2 regions of the Micromonospora yongxingensis genome follow, and region 2 is predicted to be linked to the other one. Evidence: riboswitches for the same ligand, from Rfam matches in the RefSeq annotation. Region 2 holds a riboswitch; the other holds the start of a gene.
The links. Region 2 has a riboswitch for thiamine pyrophosphate ahead of thiE (thiamine phosphate synthase). Riboswitches for the same ligand answer to the same signal wherever they lie in the genome.
Positions count from the first base shown of each region.

Region 1: it holds a riboswitch for thiamine pyrophosphate, as region 2 does, so the genes downstream of both, ACTWLT_RS24600 (ECF transporter S component) here and thiE (thiamine phosphate synthase) in region 2, are expected to answer to the same signal.

Region 1 covers NZ_JBQXEO010000023.1:90,872-99,170, reverse strand. Annotated here, with positions in the region: gene ACTWLT_RS24625 (acyl-CoA dehydrogenase family protein) at 28-2,034, opposite strand; gene ACTWLT_RS24620 (DUF6328 family protein) at 2,154-2,654, opposite strand; gene ACTWLT_RS24615 (sugar isomerase domain-containing protein) at 2,771-3,520, opposite strand; gene ACTWLT_RS24610 (AAC(3) family N-acetyltransferase) at 3,517-4,323, opposite strand; gene ACTWLT_RS24605 (alpha/beta fold hydrolase) at 4,352-5,182, opposite strand; TPP riboswitch at 5,288-5,392, shown strand; gene ACTWLT_RS24600 (ECF transporter S component) at 5,470-6,060, shown strand; gene ACTWLT_RS24595 (ABC transporter ATP-binding protein) at 6,199-7,614, shown strand; gene ACTWLT_RS24590 (energy-coupling factor transporter transmembrane component T family protein) at 7,634-8,299, shown strand, end outside.
Region 2 covers NZ_JBQXEO010000001.1:558,869-567,167, reverse strand. Annotated here, with positions in the region: gene ACTWLT_RS02765 (thiamine phosphate synthase) at 1-566, opposite strand, end outside; gene ACTWLT_RS02760 (thiazole synthase) at 563-1,342, opposite strand; gene thiS (sulfur carrier protein ThiS) at 1,339-1,539, opposite strand; gene thiO (glycine oxidase ThiO) at 1,530-2,729, opposite strand; gene thiE (thiamine phosphate synthase) at 2,723-3,349, opposite strand; TPP riboswitch at 3,344-3,453, opposite strand; gene ACTWLT_RS02740 (ThuA domain-containing protein) at 3,765-8,299, shown strand, end outside.

The sequences.
Region 1 (8,299 bases), on a different contig from region 2:
GGCGGGGTGCACGCCGGGCGGCACCGGTCACGGCTTCGGCGGGATGCGGCGTCGGACATCCTCGGCGGTGGACGGGCCGGGCGACCAGCGGGCCACCCAGGGCAGCTCGTCCGACGGGGTGATGACGCCGTCCTCCAGGCCGGCGTAGCGGCCGGCGAGAATCCGTTTCGCCGCGGCCGTGTCGACCGAGTCGGTGTTGTCCCAGAGGGCACCGAACAGCGCATCCACCCGCACCCGGGCCTGCCGGCAGAAGAGGTCGGCGAGTTCGACGTTCTCCGGTCGGCTGTCCCGTTCGGCGAAGGCCCGGACGCAGACCGCCGACATCGCGAACAGCTCGGCGCCGATGTCCACCACCCGGCCGAGGAACGCCTGCTTGCGCTCCATCTTTCCCTGCCAGCGGGACATCGCGTAGAAGGTCGAGCGCGCCAGCTTGCGCGATGACCGCTCCACCTGCCGCAGGTGCGCGGCCAGCGGCCCGAACTCGGCGTACGCCGAAGGGCTCTGCCCCCTGCCCACCGCGAGGGTGGGCAGCCACCTCGCGTAGAAGGCGCCGGCCCGGGCACCAGCGCGGGCCTTGCGGCCGAGCCCCGCCTCCGGGTCGATGATGTCGCCGGCCACCGACAGGTGGGCGTCGACCGCCTCCCGGGCGATCAACAGGTGCATGATCTCGGTGGAGCCCTCGAAGATCCGGTTGATCCGCAGGTCGCGCAGCATCTGCTCGACGGCGGCCGGGCGTTCGCCGCGGGCGGCCAGCGAGTCGGCCGTCTCGTAGCCGCGCCCACCCCGGATCTGGATCAGCTCGTCGGCGATCTTCCAGGCCATCTCGCTGGCGTAGAGCTTGACCAGCGCCGCCTCGATCCGGATGTCGTTGCGGTCGTCGTCGGCGAGCAGGCAGCACAGGTCGAGCATGGTCTCCATGCCGTACGTCGTCGCCGCGATGAAGGAGAGCTTCTGGGCGACGGCCTCGTGCTCGCCGACCGGTCGGCCCCACTGGACCCGGTCGGCGGACCACTCGCGGGCCACGTTCAGCGCCCACTTGCCGGCGCCCACGCACATCGCGGGCAGTGAGAGCCGGCCGGTGTTGAGGGTGGTCAGGGCGATCTTCAGCCCCTTGCCCTCGCCGCCGATGACGTTCTCGGCCGGCACGAACACGTCGTGGAACCGGGTGAGGCTGTTTTCCAGGCCGCGCAGGCCGACGAACTCGTTGCGCCGCTCCACGGTGATGCCGGCGCTGTCACCGTCCACCACGAACGCCGTGATGCCGCCGCGCCGACCTTCGGCGGCCGGCACCCGGGCCATCACCACCAGCAGGGTGGCCACGATGCCGTTGGTGGCCCAGAGCTTCACCCCGTTGAGGCGGTAGCCGGTGCCGTCGCCGGTCGGCTCGGCGGTGGTGGCCAGCCGGGCCGGGTCGGAGCCGACATCCGGCTCGGTGAGCAGGAACGCCGAGACCTCACCGGCGGCGAGCCGGGGCAGGAACCGTTGCTTCTGCTCGGCGGTGCCGAACATCTTCAGCGGCTGCGGCACCCCGATCGACTGGTGGGCCGAGAGCAGCGCGCCGATCGCCGGGCTGACCGAGCCGGCCAGCATCAGCGCCCGGCAGTAGTGCAGGTTGCTCAGCCCGAGACCGCCGTACTTCCGGTCGATCTTCATGCCGAACGCGCCGAGGTCGGCCAGCCCGTGGAACACCGCGTCCGGAATGGACCCGGCCCGCTCGATGGCCTGGCCGTCCACCTCGGACGTCAGGAAGGCGCGGAACCGGCCGAGGAAGTCCTCGGCGCGGGCAACGTCGGCCGGGTCGGAGCGAGGCCACGGATCGATCAGGTCGAGCCGGAACCGGCCGAGGAACAACTCCTTGCCGAAGCTGGGCCGGTCCCAGGCGGACTCCCGGGCGGCCTCGGCGACCTGCCGGGCCTCCTTCTCGGAGACCTGCCCGGCCTCGGCCGACAACGGCGCCGCGGCGCCCGCGGTGCTGGGGGTGGTGCCGGAGTCGGGGCCGTCCGGTGCAGGTCGGTTGTTCTGCGTCGTGGTCACGGCTGCCCCCTCGAAGATCGGTGCGGCTGCGTCGACGTGCGCGACTACCGTCACGCTACCCCCGGGTGTTACCCAGGGGTAGCGGTCCGTGAAGATCGAGTTCCATCGCTCTGGCGGCGTCAGTCGCCGAGGGTCCGTGGGTCGTCGTCCTCGTCGTCGATGTCGTCCTCACCCCAGCTGCGCCGGGCGAACGGCAGGAGGACCCAGAAGCCGAGGAACCAGAGCCCGGTCAGCCCACTCAGCACGAACGCGATCGGCCGGTCCAGCACGAAGTCGGTGATCAGCAGCACCGCGCTGACCATCGAGATGAGCATGAAGGCGAGCCCGCCGCTGGCCATCCGGTGCGCGAACCGGACCAGCTCCGGCTTGCGCCCCTGCCGGAACAGCGCCCGGTGGAACGCCACCGGCGAGATGATCAACGCGGTGGCGGCGGCCGCGGCGAGCAGGGCGACGATGTAGACGTCCCGCTGGAACTCGGTGGTCTCGCCGAACCCGTTGCTGAACGGCAGCGTGAGCAGGAAGGCGAAGAGGATCTGTACGCCGGTCTGGGCGACCCGCAACTCCTGCAACAGGTCGGCGAAGTTGCGCTGCCAACGCTGCTTCTCGGTCTCCTTCGACACGCGCTACCTCCGGTCAGACGGTACTGCCGGCGGTCCTGGCCGCCGGCAGCAACGCCAATGCCCCACCCGGCCGAGCGCGAAACAGGTTCACGACACCGGCCGGTCCGAGCGGTGACTCAGGAGCCACGCCGGATGCGGCCCGCGTACCGGGCCTCCAGCGCCGCGTTGTGCTCGTCGCCGTCCGGGATGTTCGCCGACAGGTAGACCGGGGGTCGCTCCCCCGCCGCCAACAACCGGGCCACCACCTCCACGGTGACCTGCTGCGCCAACAGCGCCGCGGTGATCGAGGAGACCGCGCCGACGGCGCCACCACGGGGCAACGGCAGCGTCGCGTCGCCGTACGGCGCACCGTTGTCGAGCACCACGTCGGCGAGGTCGGCCAGCTTGCGCCCCGACGGATGCCGGGAGGTCATCCGGCCGGAGTGCTGTGCGGAGGTGATCGCGACCAGCCCGTGGCCGTGCTGCTTGACCAGCGTGGCGAACTCCACCATCGCTCCGTTGACCCCGGAGTTCGAGGCGAGCACGAAGACGTCGGAGGGCCGGACCGGAGCCAGCTCGTAGAGCCGGTGCGCCACCGCCGGATCCCGTTCCAGCAGCGGGCCGAGCCGGTCGGCCGGCTCCCCGCCGAGCAGCACCAGGTCGCGCAGGGCGATCCGGTTGGTCGGCACGAGGCCACCCGCCCTGCCGGCGATCTCCATGGCGAGGGCCTCCGAGTGCCCGGTGCCGAAGGCGTGCACCACCCCGTCGGCACGGACGGCGTCGGCGATCAGGTCGGCGGCCCGCCCCACCGCCTCCCGCTGGCTGGCGGCCACCCGGCCGATCGTCTCGGTCACCACGGCCAGGTATTCCTCGGCGCTCACCGTCATGCGTCCTCCGTTGTCCGGTTGCGGGCCAGCCATTGCACCGCGAAGTCGACCGCCGCCCGCTGGCGCATCAACCTGCCGGTCGCGACGCCGACCGGTCCGGCACGGACCGCACCGGTGGCGTCCAGGTCCCGGCCCAACGCGACGAAGTCGGTCGCGTCGAGCCGTACGTCCTGCCACCACACCCAGTCGCGGCCACCGTCGGCGGTGCGCACCGCCGCCCCGACCCGCTCCCGGGGCGGGCCCGGCCGGCGGTACTCGGCCAGGTGCAGTGAGGTGTTCACCCCGTGGTCCACGCCGAGGAGCAGCACGTCGGCGTCCAGCTCGTAGAGCCGTGCCAGCGGAGAGCCCTCACCGAGCATGTCGGCCCTGGCGTGCCCGCCCACCACCTGTTCGGCGGCCGGCCCGAGCGCGGCGAACGACACCTGCGGATGCGAGCTGCGCAGCGCGCCGGGCCAGCAGCGGATCGTCTCGGCGAACACCCCCATGCACCGGCTCGGCGTGACCGCCGGGTCGAAACCGGGCATCTCCGCGCGGATCAGCGGCCACCAGTCCACCGGTACCGGCGGGTTGCGCCACTCGGCGGGGTCGCTGTTGTCCGGCGTGTGGGTGGGCACCACGATCGTGCCGTCCGGGCCGAGGACGTCGCGCAGGGCGAGCGCCACCGCCTGCGGCCCGCCGCACACGTAGCCCAGCGAGCGCAGCCCGGCGTGCACCAGCAGCGTCGCCCCTGGGCGTACGCCCAGCAGCCGAAGCTGCGCGGCGAGTGTCCGTCGGGTGCCCGGCGCGCTGGCGTCCGTCGTCACGGTGGTCCTCCTCGTTGCGTGGCGCGGCTCAGGCCGAGCCGGCGACCCGGGCCAGGATCGCCTCGGCCAGCGGGCCGGGCGCGGCGTCCGGAATCCAGTGACTCACCCCGGGCAGCTGGATGAAGCGGTAATCGCCGGTGACGTTCTCAGCGCACGCCTCGGCGGCGGTCCGGCCGATGGCGATGTCGCGGTCACTCCAGACGTACGTGGTCGGCACCGCGACCGGGCCGACGGCGGCCAGGTCGGCGCGGGACATCGCCCGGTACCAGTTCAGGGCGGCGGTGAGCGCGCCCGGCTCGCGCATCGGGTCCGCGTAGCGGTCCACCCGGGTCGCGTCGCCCACCCCGCCGAGGAGCTTGCGCAGCGCGGTCGCGTTCCACGCCAGCAGCATCTTCTCGGCCTTCTCCTCCTTGCGGAACAGCGCGATGTACGACGAGCGGGCCTTCTGCTGCCCGTCGTTGGCGAGCGCGTGCGCCATGGCCGCCGGATGGGGTACGGACACCGCGGTCAGCGTGCGGACCCGCTCGGGGTGCACGGCGGCCACCGCCCAGGCCACGACGGCGCCCCAGTCGTGGCCGACCAGGTGGACGGCGTCCAGGCCGAGCGCGTCGAGCACGGCCACCACGTCGGCGACCAGCTCGGGGATCCGGTACTCGGCGACCGCCGCCGGCCGGGCGCCGGGAGAGTAGCCGCGCTGGTCGAGCGCGTACGTGGCCAGCCCGGCGGTGTGCAGCGTCGGGACGACCTCGTCCCACTCCCCGGAGTGCTGGGGGAAGCCGTGTAGCAGCAGGACGGGCGCCCCGCCCGACGGACCACCGGTGTGTACCTCGAACGTGAGACCTCGCGCGTCGACCCGCATGATCGTCAGACTACCCAGCGCAGCGCCGGCTGACCGTACGCCAAGGTGGCGGTCGCCCTGCTGGGCCGGTGACCCTGCACGGTGCTAGCGTCAGCGAGACAACTTCACATCCGACAGGGGAGCGCACAGCGCTGAGAGTGCGGGCACGCCCGCAGACCCTCGAACCTGATCTGGGTAATGCCAGCGCAGGGAGTTCGGTCGACCTCCAGCCGCGCCGCCGTCCGGTGCCAACCGGGCGTGCGGCGTGCGTCTTCTCCTGGTTCGCACTCTGGACTGGGAGCATCCACATGAACCACAGCGACACCAACCGCTGGCGCACCATCGACATCGTGGTCGCCTCGGTGATCGCGGTCGCCTTCGGCGTCATCTTCTGGGCCTGGGGCCTGGTCTGGAGCGCCACCGAGGGTGCGTTCGCCTTCTTCCCGCCGGCGCAGACCGTGCTCTACGGTGTCTGGCTGATGCCGGCCGTGCTCGGTGGGCTGGTCATCCGCAAGCCCGGCGCCGCGCTCTACTGCGAGACGGTGGCCGCGGTCCTCTCCGCCCTGTTGGGCAGCCAGTGGGCCGGCACGGTGATCCCGCAGGGCATCGTGCAGGGCATCGGCGCCGAGCTGGCCTTCGCGGCCTTCCGGTACCGGTCGTTCCGGCTGCCGACCGCGGTGCTCGCCGGCGCGCTGACCGGGCTCAGCGCCGCGCTGTTCGACTTCTTCGTCTGGAACGTCGACTACGCGCTCGGCGACTACCGCATCCCGTACGCGCTGCTCACCATCGTCAGCGCCACGCTCATCGCCGGCGCCGGCGGTTGGCTGCTCACCCGCGCCCTGGCCAACACCGGCGTCCTCGACCGCTTCCCGGTAGGCCGCGAACGCGCGGCCATCTAACCCCACCCCACACCCCCCACCCCCACCCCCTTCGTTGATCAAGAGGTTTGCGTCAACGAAGGGCGGCCAACTGACGCAGACCTCTTGATCAACGACCGGAACACGGGCGGCCGGCACGGGAGGGAGGGGTGGGGGTTGGTGAGCGGGGTACTGCTGCGGGGGTTTGGGTGGCGGCACGCCGGGCGGCGGGCCTGGGCGGTACGCGGTGTGGACCTGCGGGTCGAGGCGGGCGAGCGGGTGTTGCTGCTGGGGCCGTCGGGGGCTGGCAAGAGCACCCTGCTGAGCGCGCTGGCCGGGCTGCTGCCGGAGGACTCCGGCGAGCAGGAGGGCACCGTCGAGATCGACGGCCTCGACCCCCGCAAGGCGCGGGAACGCGTCGGCATCGTCTTCCAGGACCCGGAGACCCAGCTGGTGATGGCCCGCTGCGGCGACGACGTCGCGTTCGGGCTGGAGAACCGGGGGGTACCGGCCGGTGAGATCTGGCCCCGGGTGGACGAGGCGCTGCACCGGGTCGGCTTCCCGTACTCCCGGGAACGGAACACCGCCGCGCTCTCCGGCGGCGAGCAGCAACGCCTCGCCCTCGCCGGTGCGCTGGCGCTGCGCCCCGGCCTTCTGCTGCTCGACGAGCCCACCGCCAACCTCGACCCTGCCGGCGCCACCCTGGTCCGGCGCGCGGTGGCCGGCGCGTTGGACGCCGACACCACGCTGATCCTGGTCGAGCACCGGGTCGCCGAGGCGCTGCCGCTGGTCGACCGGGTCGTCGTTCTGGAGCCCGGCGGCGGGGTCCGCGCGGACGGCCCGCCCGGGAAGGTCTTCGCCACGCACGGGGCCGCGCTCGCCGCCGAGGGCGTCTGGGTGCCTGGTCACCCCATCGCGCCCCGGCCGGCGACCACCACCCCGGGGGAGTTGTTGCTCACCGCCGAGGGGCTCGGCCTGCCGCCCCGGCTGGGCGCCACCGACCTGGCGGTACGCGCCGGGGAGGCGCTCGCCGTACGCGGACCCAACGGGGCCGGCAAGTCGACCCTGGCTCTGCTGCTGGGCGGGCTGCTCCGGCCGGGCACGGGGCGGGTCACCGCGTCCGCCGAGCTGGCCGGGGCGGATCGGCGCACTCCCCCGCACCGGTGGCGGGCACCCGCGCTCGCCCGGCGGATCGGGTCGGTCTTCCAGGATCCGGAGCACCAGTTCGTCACCAGCACCGTCTTCGACGAGTTGGCCCTCGGCCCGCGCCGGACCGGCCAGCCGGAGGCGGCGGTCAACGACACCGTGGCCGGGCTGCTGGACCGGCTGCGGCTGGACCGGCTCGCCGCCGCCAACCCGTACACCCTCTCCGGTGGCGAGGCGCGGAGGCTGAGCGTGGCGACGGCCCTGGCCACGGCGCCCCGTCTGCTGATCTGCGACGAACCCACCTTCGGCCAGGACCGACGCACCTGGCGGGAGTTGGTCGACCTCTTCGCCGACTTGCGCGACGCCGGGCACGGCGTCGTGACGGTCACCCACGACGTGGACTTCGTCGCCGCGCTCGCCGACCGCACCGTCACCCTGGAGCGACCGTGACCAGCCGGGACGACACCCGATGATCAGCATCGAGCCGGTCGCCGCGCCCGGTGCGCCGCTGGCCCGCCGCAACCCGGTGGCGAAGGTGGCCGCCGCACTGGTGTTCTCGTTCACCCTGCTGGCCACCCTCGACCCGGTGGCCCCGGCGATCGCCATCGCGGTCGAACTCGCCGTGCTGCCGCTGTTCGGCATCCGCTACCGGGTGCTGGCCCGGCGGGCCTGGCCGCTGCTGGTCAGCGCCGCTGGCATCCTGATCACGCTGGTGCTCTTCGCCGCCGACCGGTCCGGCCGGGTCCTGCTGGACGTGGGACCGGTGCTGGTGACCACCGGAGTGCTGCTCACCGCGCTCGGCCTGGTGCTGCGGGTGCTGGCGGTGGCCCTGCCCGGCGTGATCGTCTTCGCCACCACCGACCCCACCGACCTGGCCGACGCGCTGATCCAGAACGCGAAGGCACCGGCCCGGTTCGCCATCGGGGCGCTGGCCGCGTTCCGGCTGGTGCCGCTGCTCGGTCAGGAGTGGCAGATGATCAGCATGGCCCGGCGTGCTCGGGGCGTCGACGCGGGCCGCAACCCGGTGGCGAAGCTGCGGCTGTTCACCTCGACCGCGTTCGCCCTGCTGGTCGGTGCGATCCGCCGGGGCACCCGGTTGGCCGTGGCCATGGACGCGCGCGGCTTCGACGCCGGC
Region 2 (8,299 bases):
ATGACTGCGCCGAGCACTGCCACTCCGACGGCTCCTGCCTCGACGCAGGCGGCGATGTGGGCCGGGGTTTCGATGCCGCCGAGCGCGAGGATGGGCACGCCGCTGGCCCCGATTAGCTTGTGCAGTCCGTCGGGTCCGAGGGGTGGGCCGTAGCCGGGCTTCGTCCTGGTCGGATAGACGGGAGAGAGGGTGGCGTAGTGCTCGGTGGTGAGTCGGTGCAGCTCGGCTTCGTTGTGGCAGGAGCGGCCGACCAGTGTGTGGGTCGGTGGCGGGTACGGGCCGGCGGCCGGGAGGTGGACGGCGTCGCCGCCGAGCGGGTCGGGGCCGGCCACGATCAGGGTTCCGCCGACCTCGGTGAGGATCGCGCGCAGGTCGGCCGCGAGGGCGGCGCGTTCGGCGCGGGGCAGGTCCTTCTCCCGCAGCACCACCCAACGCACTCCCCCGGCCACAGCCCTCGCCACGACCCGATCAAGCGGCCCTTTCGTCAGCAGCCGATCCGTCAGCACCACGACGCCCGACGGCAGGGTGCGGGAACGACGGGCCGGCGGCGCAGGGGTCGGGGTCACAGGTCGGGTCTTCCCTCGTCTGGGGTGGAGGGGAGGGCGTGGAAGCGGCGGGCGATGCGGCCGGCGCCGGCGGCCAGGCGGCCGGCCTCGACGGCGTACCGCATGGCGGTCGCCATCGCCACCGGGTCGGCGGCCCGGGTGACCGCGCTGGCCAGCAGCACCGCGTCGCAGCCCAACTCCATGGCCAGGGCCGCGTCCGAGGCGGTGCCGATGCCGGCGTCGAGGATCACCGGCACGTCCACGGCCTGCCGGATCAGTCGAATGTGGTGCGGGTTGCCGATGCCGAGTCCCGAGCCGATCGGCGCGCCGGCCGGCATCACGGCGGCACAGCCCACGTCGGCCAGCCGGCGCGCGAGCACGGGGTCGTCGCTGGTGTACGGCAGCACCGTGAAGCCGTCGGCGACCAGCTCCTCGGCGGCGCGGAGCAGTTCCACCCCGTCGGGCAGCAGCGTCCGCTCGTCGCCGATCACCTCCAGCTTGACCCAGTCGGTGTCGAACGCGTCCCTGGCGAGCCGGGCCACCTTCACCGCCTCGGTGGCGGTGTGGCAGCCGGCGGTGTTCGGCAGCAGGCGTACCCCGCACCCGTCCAGCAGTTCCAGCAGCCCGCCCGCGGACCCGGGGGCGGTGTCGACGCGGCGCAGCGCCAGAGTGACCAGTTCGGTGCCCGACGCGCGGATCGCCTGCTCCAGCACGTGCAGGTTCGCGGCGCCGCCGGTGCCGAGGATCAGCCGCGAGGTGAACGTCGCCCCACCCAGCTCGAACGGCATCCCGCTCACCCGCCCTGCGCGGCGGTGAGCACCTCGACACGGTCACCGTCGCGCAGCACCGTGGCCGGCCAGCCAGCCCGGGGCACCACCTCGCCGTTGACCGCGACCGCCACCCCGCGCTGCTCGGGGGTGATGTCGCGGACGAGGTCGGCCACCGAAGCGCCACCCGGGACGTTGCGCCCGGCCCCGTTCACCGTCAGCTCCACCGGTCCTCCTCCATCGTCGAATCGGGCCCGTCGGCCCCGGCCGGCGCACCGGAACCGGCCGCGCCGACGGAAGCCGGGGCGTCGCTGCCGAACCGGTCGGGCCGGAAGGGCGCGAGCAGCGGATCGGGCACGCCGGTGGTCACCAGGTCGGCGATCAGGTCGGCGGTGACCGGGGTGAGCACGATGCCGTGCCGGTGGTGTCCGGTGGCGGCCAGCACGTCCGGCCGGCCGGGCAGCGGCCCGAGGATGGGCGCGTTGTCCGGGGTGCCCGGGCGCAGCCCGGCGACCGCCTCGACCAGGTCGTACTCCGCCAGCTCCGGGAGCAGGTCGACGCCCGCGCGGAGCAGCCGCTGCACGGCACCGGCGGTGACGGTGGTGTCCGACCGTTCCTCGACCGTCGCGCCGAGCACCACCTCCCCGTCGGCGCGGGGCACCAGGTAGACGGGCTCGCCGTCGGCGTACCCCCGGATCACGTGCCGGAAGCCCGGCGCGACGCCGCCGGGCGCCCGCAGCCGGAGGATCTGACCCTTCACGGGCCGCACGGGCAGGCCGGTGAGGGCGGCGGCGCCGCAGCCGGCGGCGACCACGGTGACCCGGGCGTCCACCTCGCCGAGGTGCCGGACGGGTTGCGACACGAGCACCGCGCCGGCCCGCCGGGCGGCCGTGCGCAGCGCCGGCACCAGCAACCGGGGGTCGACCTGGTGGTCGGTGGGCGCGAGCGCGCCACCGCGCACCCGGGGCGCGAGCGCCGGCTCGTGGTCGCGCAGCTCGGTGGGACGCAGCGGCGTCACCGGCAGGCCCAACTCCTGTTGGTACGCCCAGAGCCGCCGCGCCTCGGCCAGGTCGTCGCCGGTGAGCCCCACCACCAGGGTGCCGTCGGTCCGGTAGCCGAGCTCCGCGCCGGTGGCCTCGGTCAGCTCGGCGGCGAACGCCGGCCACAGCGCTGCGGACGCCAGCAGCAACGCGGTGAGCTGCCGTTCACCGAAGTACGCCTCGGCGACCGGGGAGAGCATGCCGGCCGCAACGGCCGACGCCCCCGAGCCGGGGGCCGGATCGTGCACGACCACCCGCAGCCCTCGGGCGGCGCACCGCCAGGCGACCGCCAGGCCGATCGGCCCCGCCCCCACCACCGCCACGTCCGGCCGGGCCCGGTCGTCCGATGACGTCGACGGGGACCGGCCGGTCAGCACGTCAGCGCCCGGAGCAGCTCGGTGGTGGCCCGGGCCGGGTCGGCGGCAGCGGAGACCGCGCCGACGACCGCCACCCCGTACGCCCCGGCGTCCCGTAGCGCGGCCACCCGGGCGGCGGTCACCCCGCCGATCGCGATGACGGGCACGTCGACGGCGCCGGTAACCGCGCGTACCCCTGCCGGACCGATCGGGTCGGGCAGCCCGGACTTGGTGTCGGTGGCGTGGCACGGCCCGACGCCCAGGTAGCTGGCTCCGGCGGTGACCGCCTCGATCGCCGTCTCCGGCGCGCGGGCGGTGGCTCCCAGCACGCCGGTGGGGCCGAGCACCCGGCGGGCGGCGGCGACCGGCAGGTCGTCGGCCCCGACGTGCCCGCCGGCGGCGCCCACCGCCAACGCCACGTGCAGCCGATCATTGACCAGACAGTTCGCCCCGTACGGCGCGCAGAGCGCCAGCACCCGGCGGGCCAGGTCGTACGCCTCGCGGTCGGTGGCGGAGTCCTCGACGCGGACCTGCACGACCAGGTCGGCGCGGGCTGCCGTGAGGGCGGCCCGGACCACGGTGAGCGGGTCCCGCCCGGGTCGGGTGTCGGTGATCAGATGCAGTCGCCCAAGGGACGGCACGGCAACTCTCCTCCCTGCGCCGGCATTACCCGGATCAGGTTCGACGGTCGGGGGCTGTCAGCCCCCCTCTCAGCCCGGTACACCGGGCTCCCGTGGGTTACTTGCGTGTCACCGTACGACAGTTCCGCCGGTCTGCCAAGGCTGGGGTGGGCGGGACCGACGGGCCTCGATCCCGACGCGCGACGAGATCCGCTGGGCGCTTCATGCGGTCCTGTTCGGAATGTCGCCTGCCGTTGCAGAACCGTTACCCGCCGGCATCTTGCCGGACATTGATCCAGCAGAATTAATTTGTTCAGCGATTCGACAAAAATGCTGGCGTGGGCGCCCTGGCACGGCACCCGCACCAGCTCCATCTGGGACGGTCTTCGGCGAGCCGGCCCCCGCGATCCCTGTCCACCGAGACATAGGAGGCGGCGTGTCCCCATCTCGTCGTGCCCGAGTACCCATCACCGCGACCCTCATCTCCCTCGCCCTCGCCTCGACAACCCTGTTCGGAGCACCCGCACAGGCGGCACCGGCCGCCGCGCAGGTGCCGCCGCGAGACGCGCACGCCGCGACCCCGGTCAGCCAGGTGGTGCCGAAGGCGCCCAGGGCCGCCGCTGACGAACCCTTCTCCGTCCTGGTCTTCTCCAAGACCGCCGGCTTCCGGCACGACTCCATCCCCACCGGCGTCGCCGCCATCCAGCAACTCGGCGCCGCCAACGGGTTCACTGTGGACAACTCGGAGGACGGCGGCGCGTTCACCGACGCCAACCTGGCCAGGTACAAGGCCGTGATCTGGCTCTCCACCACGGGCGACGTGCTGAACGCCGAGCAGCAGGCGGCGTTCGAGCGCTACGTACGCGCCGGGGGCGGCTACGTCGGCATCCACGCCGCCTCGGACACCGAGTACAGCTGGGCCTGGTACGGCGACCTGGTCGGCGCGTACTTCGCCAACCACCCGGCCAACCAGCAGGCCACCGTCAAGGTGGAGGACCACGCCCACCCCTCCACCAGCGAACTGCCGGACCGCTGGTCCCGGTTCGACGAGTGGTACAACTACCAGACCAACCCGCGGCCGGACGTGCACGTGCTGGCCAGCCTGGACGAGAAGAGCTACACCCCGGGCGCCGGTGCGATGGGTGCCGACCACCCGATCGCCTGGTGCCAGGACTTCGACGGCGGTCGCTCCTGGTACACCGGTGGCGGGCACACCCGCGAGTCGTACGCGGAGCCGGAGTTCCTCAGCCACCTGCTCGGCGGCATCCGGACCGCCGCGGGCGTGGCCGACGCCGACTGCGGCGCCTCGAAGACCGCCAGCTTCGAGAAGGTGACGCTGGACAGCAACACCAGCAACCCGATGGAGCTGGACATCGCCCCGGACGGGCGGGTCTTCTACGTCGAGCGCGACGGCCGGGTGCAGATCGTCAAGCCGGACACCGGCAACACCGTCACGGCCGTCGACCTCGACGTCTTCACCGGCAACGAGGACGGCCTCATCGGCATCCGGCTGGACCCGGACTTCGCCACCAACAAGTGGGTCTACCTCTACTACGCCCCGAACGACGGCATCGCGCGCAACGTGCTGTCCCGGTTCACGGTGACCGGCGACACCATCGACCCGGCCAGCGAGAAGCAGGTGCTGCGGGTCGACACGCAGCGCAACACCTGCTGCCACGCCGGCGGCAGCATGGCCTTCGACGGCAACGGCAACCTCTACCTGGCCACCGGTGACAACACCAACCCGTTCGAGTCCAGCTCGTACGCGCCGCTCGACGAGCGGCCGGGCCGTCAGGACTTCGACGCGCAGCGTACCTCCGGCAACACCAACGACCTGCGCGGCAAGGTGATCCGGATCCACCCGGAGGACGACGGCACGTACACCGTCCCGGCCGGCAACCTCTTCCCGTCGGGCACCGAGAAGACCCGTCCCGAGATCTACGCGATGGGCTTCCGCAACCCGTTCCGGATCGGCATCGACCCGGGCAGCAACACCCTCTACGTCGCCGACTACGGGCCGGACGCCAACGCGGACAACCCGACCCGGGGCCCCCGCGGCCTGGTCGAGTGGAACATCGTCGGCACCCCGGGCAACTACGGCTGGCCGTACTGCACCGGCACCAACGAGGCGTACAACGACTTCACCTTCCCCTCCGGCCCGAGCGGTGCGAAGTTCGACTGCGCGGCGCCGGTGAACAACTCGCCCAACAACACGGGCCTGACCAACCTCCCGCCGGCCATCCCGGCCACCGTCGACTACGGCTACGCCGGTGACGCGCGGTACCCGGAGATCGGCGGCGGTGGCGCCCCGATGGGCGGCCCGGTCTACCGGTACGACGCGGACCTCGACTCCGACCGGAAGTGGCCGGCGTACTACGACGGCAAGGCGCTGCTGGGCGAGTGGAACCAGAACAAGATGTACACCATGCAGGTGACCGACGACGGCAAGTCGTTGGTGGACATCAACCAGCTGCTCACCGGCATGAGCATGATCCGGCCGATGGACTTCGAGTTCGGCCCGGACGGAGCGCTGTACCTGATCGAGTGGGGCAGCGGCTTCGGCGGCAACAACGACAACTCCGGCGTCTACCGGATCGACTACATCGCCGGCGACCGCGCACCGATCGCGGCGGCGAGCGCCACCCCGACCTCGGGTGCGGCACCGTTGACCGTCACCTTCTCCAGCGCCGGCTCGCGGGACCCGGACGGTGGCACGCTCACCTACGCCTGGACCTTCGGCGACGGGCAGACCTCGACCGAGGCGAACCCGACGCACACCTACGCCACGGCGGGCAACTTCACCGCCCAGCTCACCGTGACCAACCCGAAGGGCCGTACCGCGGTCGCCAACGTCCCGGTCACCGTGGGCAACACCGCACCGACGGTGACCATCGAGTTCCCGCCGGACGGCGGTTTCTTCGAGTGGGGTGACCAGGTCCGCTACACGGTCAAGGTGACCGACCCGGAGGACGGGCAGATCGACTGCGACCGGGTGCAGCTCCAGGTGTTCCTCGGTCACGACGAGCACGCCCACCCGCTGGAGCAGCACACCGGCTGCGCCGGCACCGTCCAGACGTCGCTGGCGTCCGGGCACGGCGCCGAGGCGAACGTCTTCGGGGTCTTCGAGGCCACGTACACCGACAAGGGTGGCAACGGCGGAGCCGGACCGCTGACCGGGCGGGCCATCGAGCAGTTGCAGCCCAAGCGCAAGCAGGCCGAGTTCTTCACCGCCACCGGGCGGGCGCCGGTCAGCACCGGCGGCGGGGACCCGGGCGTGCAGCGGGAGACCAGCGCCGACACCGCCGGTGGCGGCCAGAACATCGGGTTCATCGAGGACGGCGACTGGTGGTCGCTCGCCCCGGCGGACCTGACCAACATCACCGACATCCGGTTCCGGGCCGCATCGGCCGTCTCCGGCGGCCGGATCGAGGTCCGCGTCGGAGCGGTCGACGGACCGGTGGTCGCCACGGCCACCGTGCCGGGCACCGGCGGGTGGCAGACGTACACGGACGTGACCGCGCCGGTGACCGGCGCCGGAAGCGGCACGCTGTACTTCGTCGCCCGGGACCCGAACGGCGGCGCGGGGTCGCTGCTCAACGTCAACTGGATGGACTTCCTCGGCCGAGGAGTCACCGAGAACGCTCCGCCGACGGTGAGCGCCACCGCCAGCCCGGCGACCGGCACCGCGCCGGTCACGGTCGCGTTCGACGGCACGGCCACCGACGCCGAGGGCGACACCCCGCTGACGTACGCCTGGGACTTCGGTGACGGCGGCACGGCGACCACCGTGGACGCCAGCCACACGTACACCAGCCCGGGCACGTTCACCGCGACCCTCACGGTGACCGACAGCAAGGGCGCCAAGTCGTACGCCACGGTGCCGGTACGGGTCGACGCGCCGGACACGTCCTGCTTCGGGGCGCGCTCGGACGACTTCAACGGCACCAGCCTCGACAAGGCACGGTGGACCAGCGTGGTGCGGGAGAACCAGCTCTACTCGGTCTCCGGTGGCGCGCTGCGGCTGCCCACCGCGGTGGGTGACCTCTACGGCGCCCGTAACGACGCCACCAACCTGGTGCTCCAGGCGGCTCCGACCGGCCCCTGGGAGATGACCACCAAGGTCACCCTGCCGGTGACGGCCAACTACCAGCAGGCCGGCCTGCTGGTGTACGGCGACGACGACAACTACGCCAAGCTGGACCTGCTGTACAACGGCAGCCGGCGGGTGGAGTTCATCCGGGAGACGGCCGGCACGCCTCGCAACGAGGCTGCCGACAGCGTCGCCGCGCCGGCGGGTGACACCGTGTACCTGCGGATCACCAGCGACGGGACGAACCTGACGGCGGCCGTCTCGGCCGACGGGCAGACCTTCACCCCGGCCGGCCGCTCGGCCGCGCTCGCCGGCATCACCAACCCGCGGATCGGGGTCTTCGCCCTCAACGGCGGGACCGAGGCGCCGGTGGTCGACGCGGCCTTCGACTCGTTCCAGGTCACGCCGGACGCCCCGGCCGGCCCGGTCGACCCGTCGGACGAGTTCACCGGTGGCACGCTGGACAAGTGCCGCTGGAACGCGATCCTGCGGGAGGACCCGAACGGTTACCGGGTCACCGGTGGCGCGCTGCGCATCGACGTGCCCAACGGTGACATCTACGGCGGCGACAACACCGGGCCGAAGAACTTCATCCTCCAGACCGCGCCCTCGGGCGACTGGACCCTGGAGACGAAGGTCGACGGCAGCCTGCTGAACGAGCAGTACCAGCAGGCCGGCCTCATCGTGCAGGCCGACGACGACAACTACCTGAAGTTCGACTACATCGCGGACAACCAGGCCGGTCAGCCGGTGACGCGGCGGATCGAGTTCCGCAGCGAGATCGGCGGGGCGGTCCAGAACCCGCAGCCGGAGGCGGCGAACCTGACGGGTGCGGTGTGGTACCTGCGGCTGGCCCGCAGTGGCGACACCTTCACCGCGTC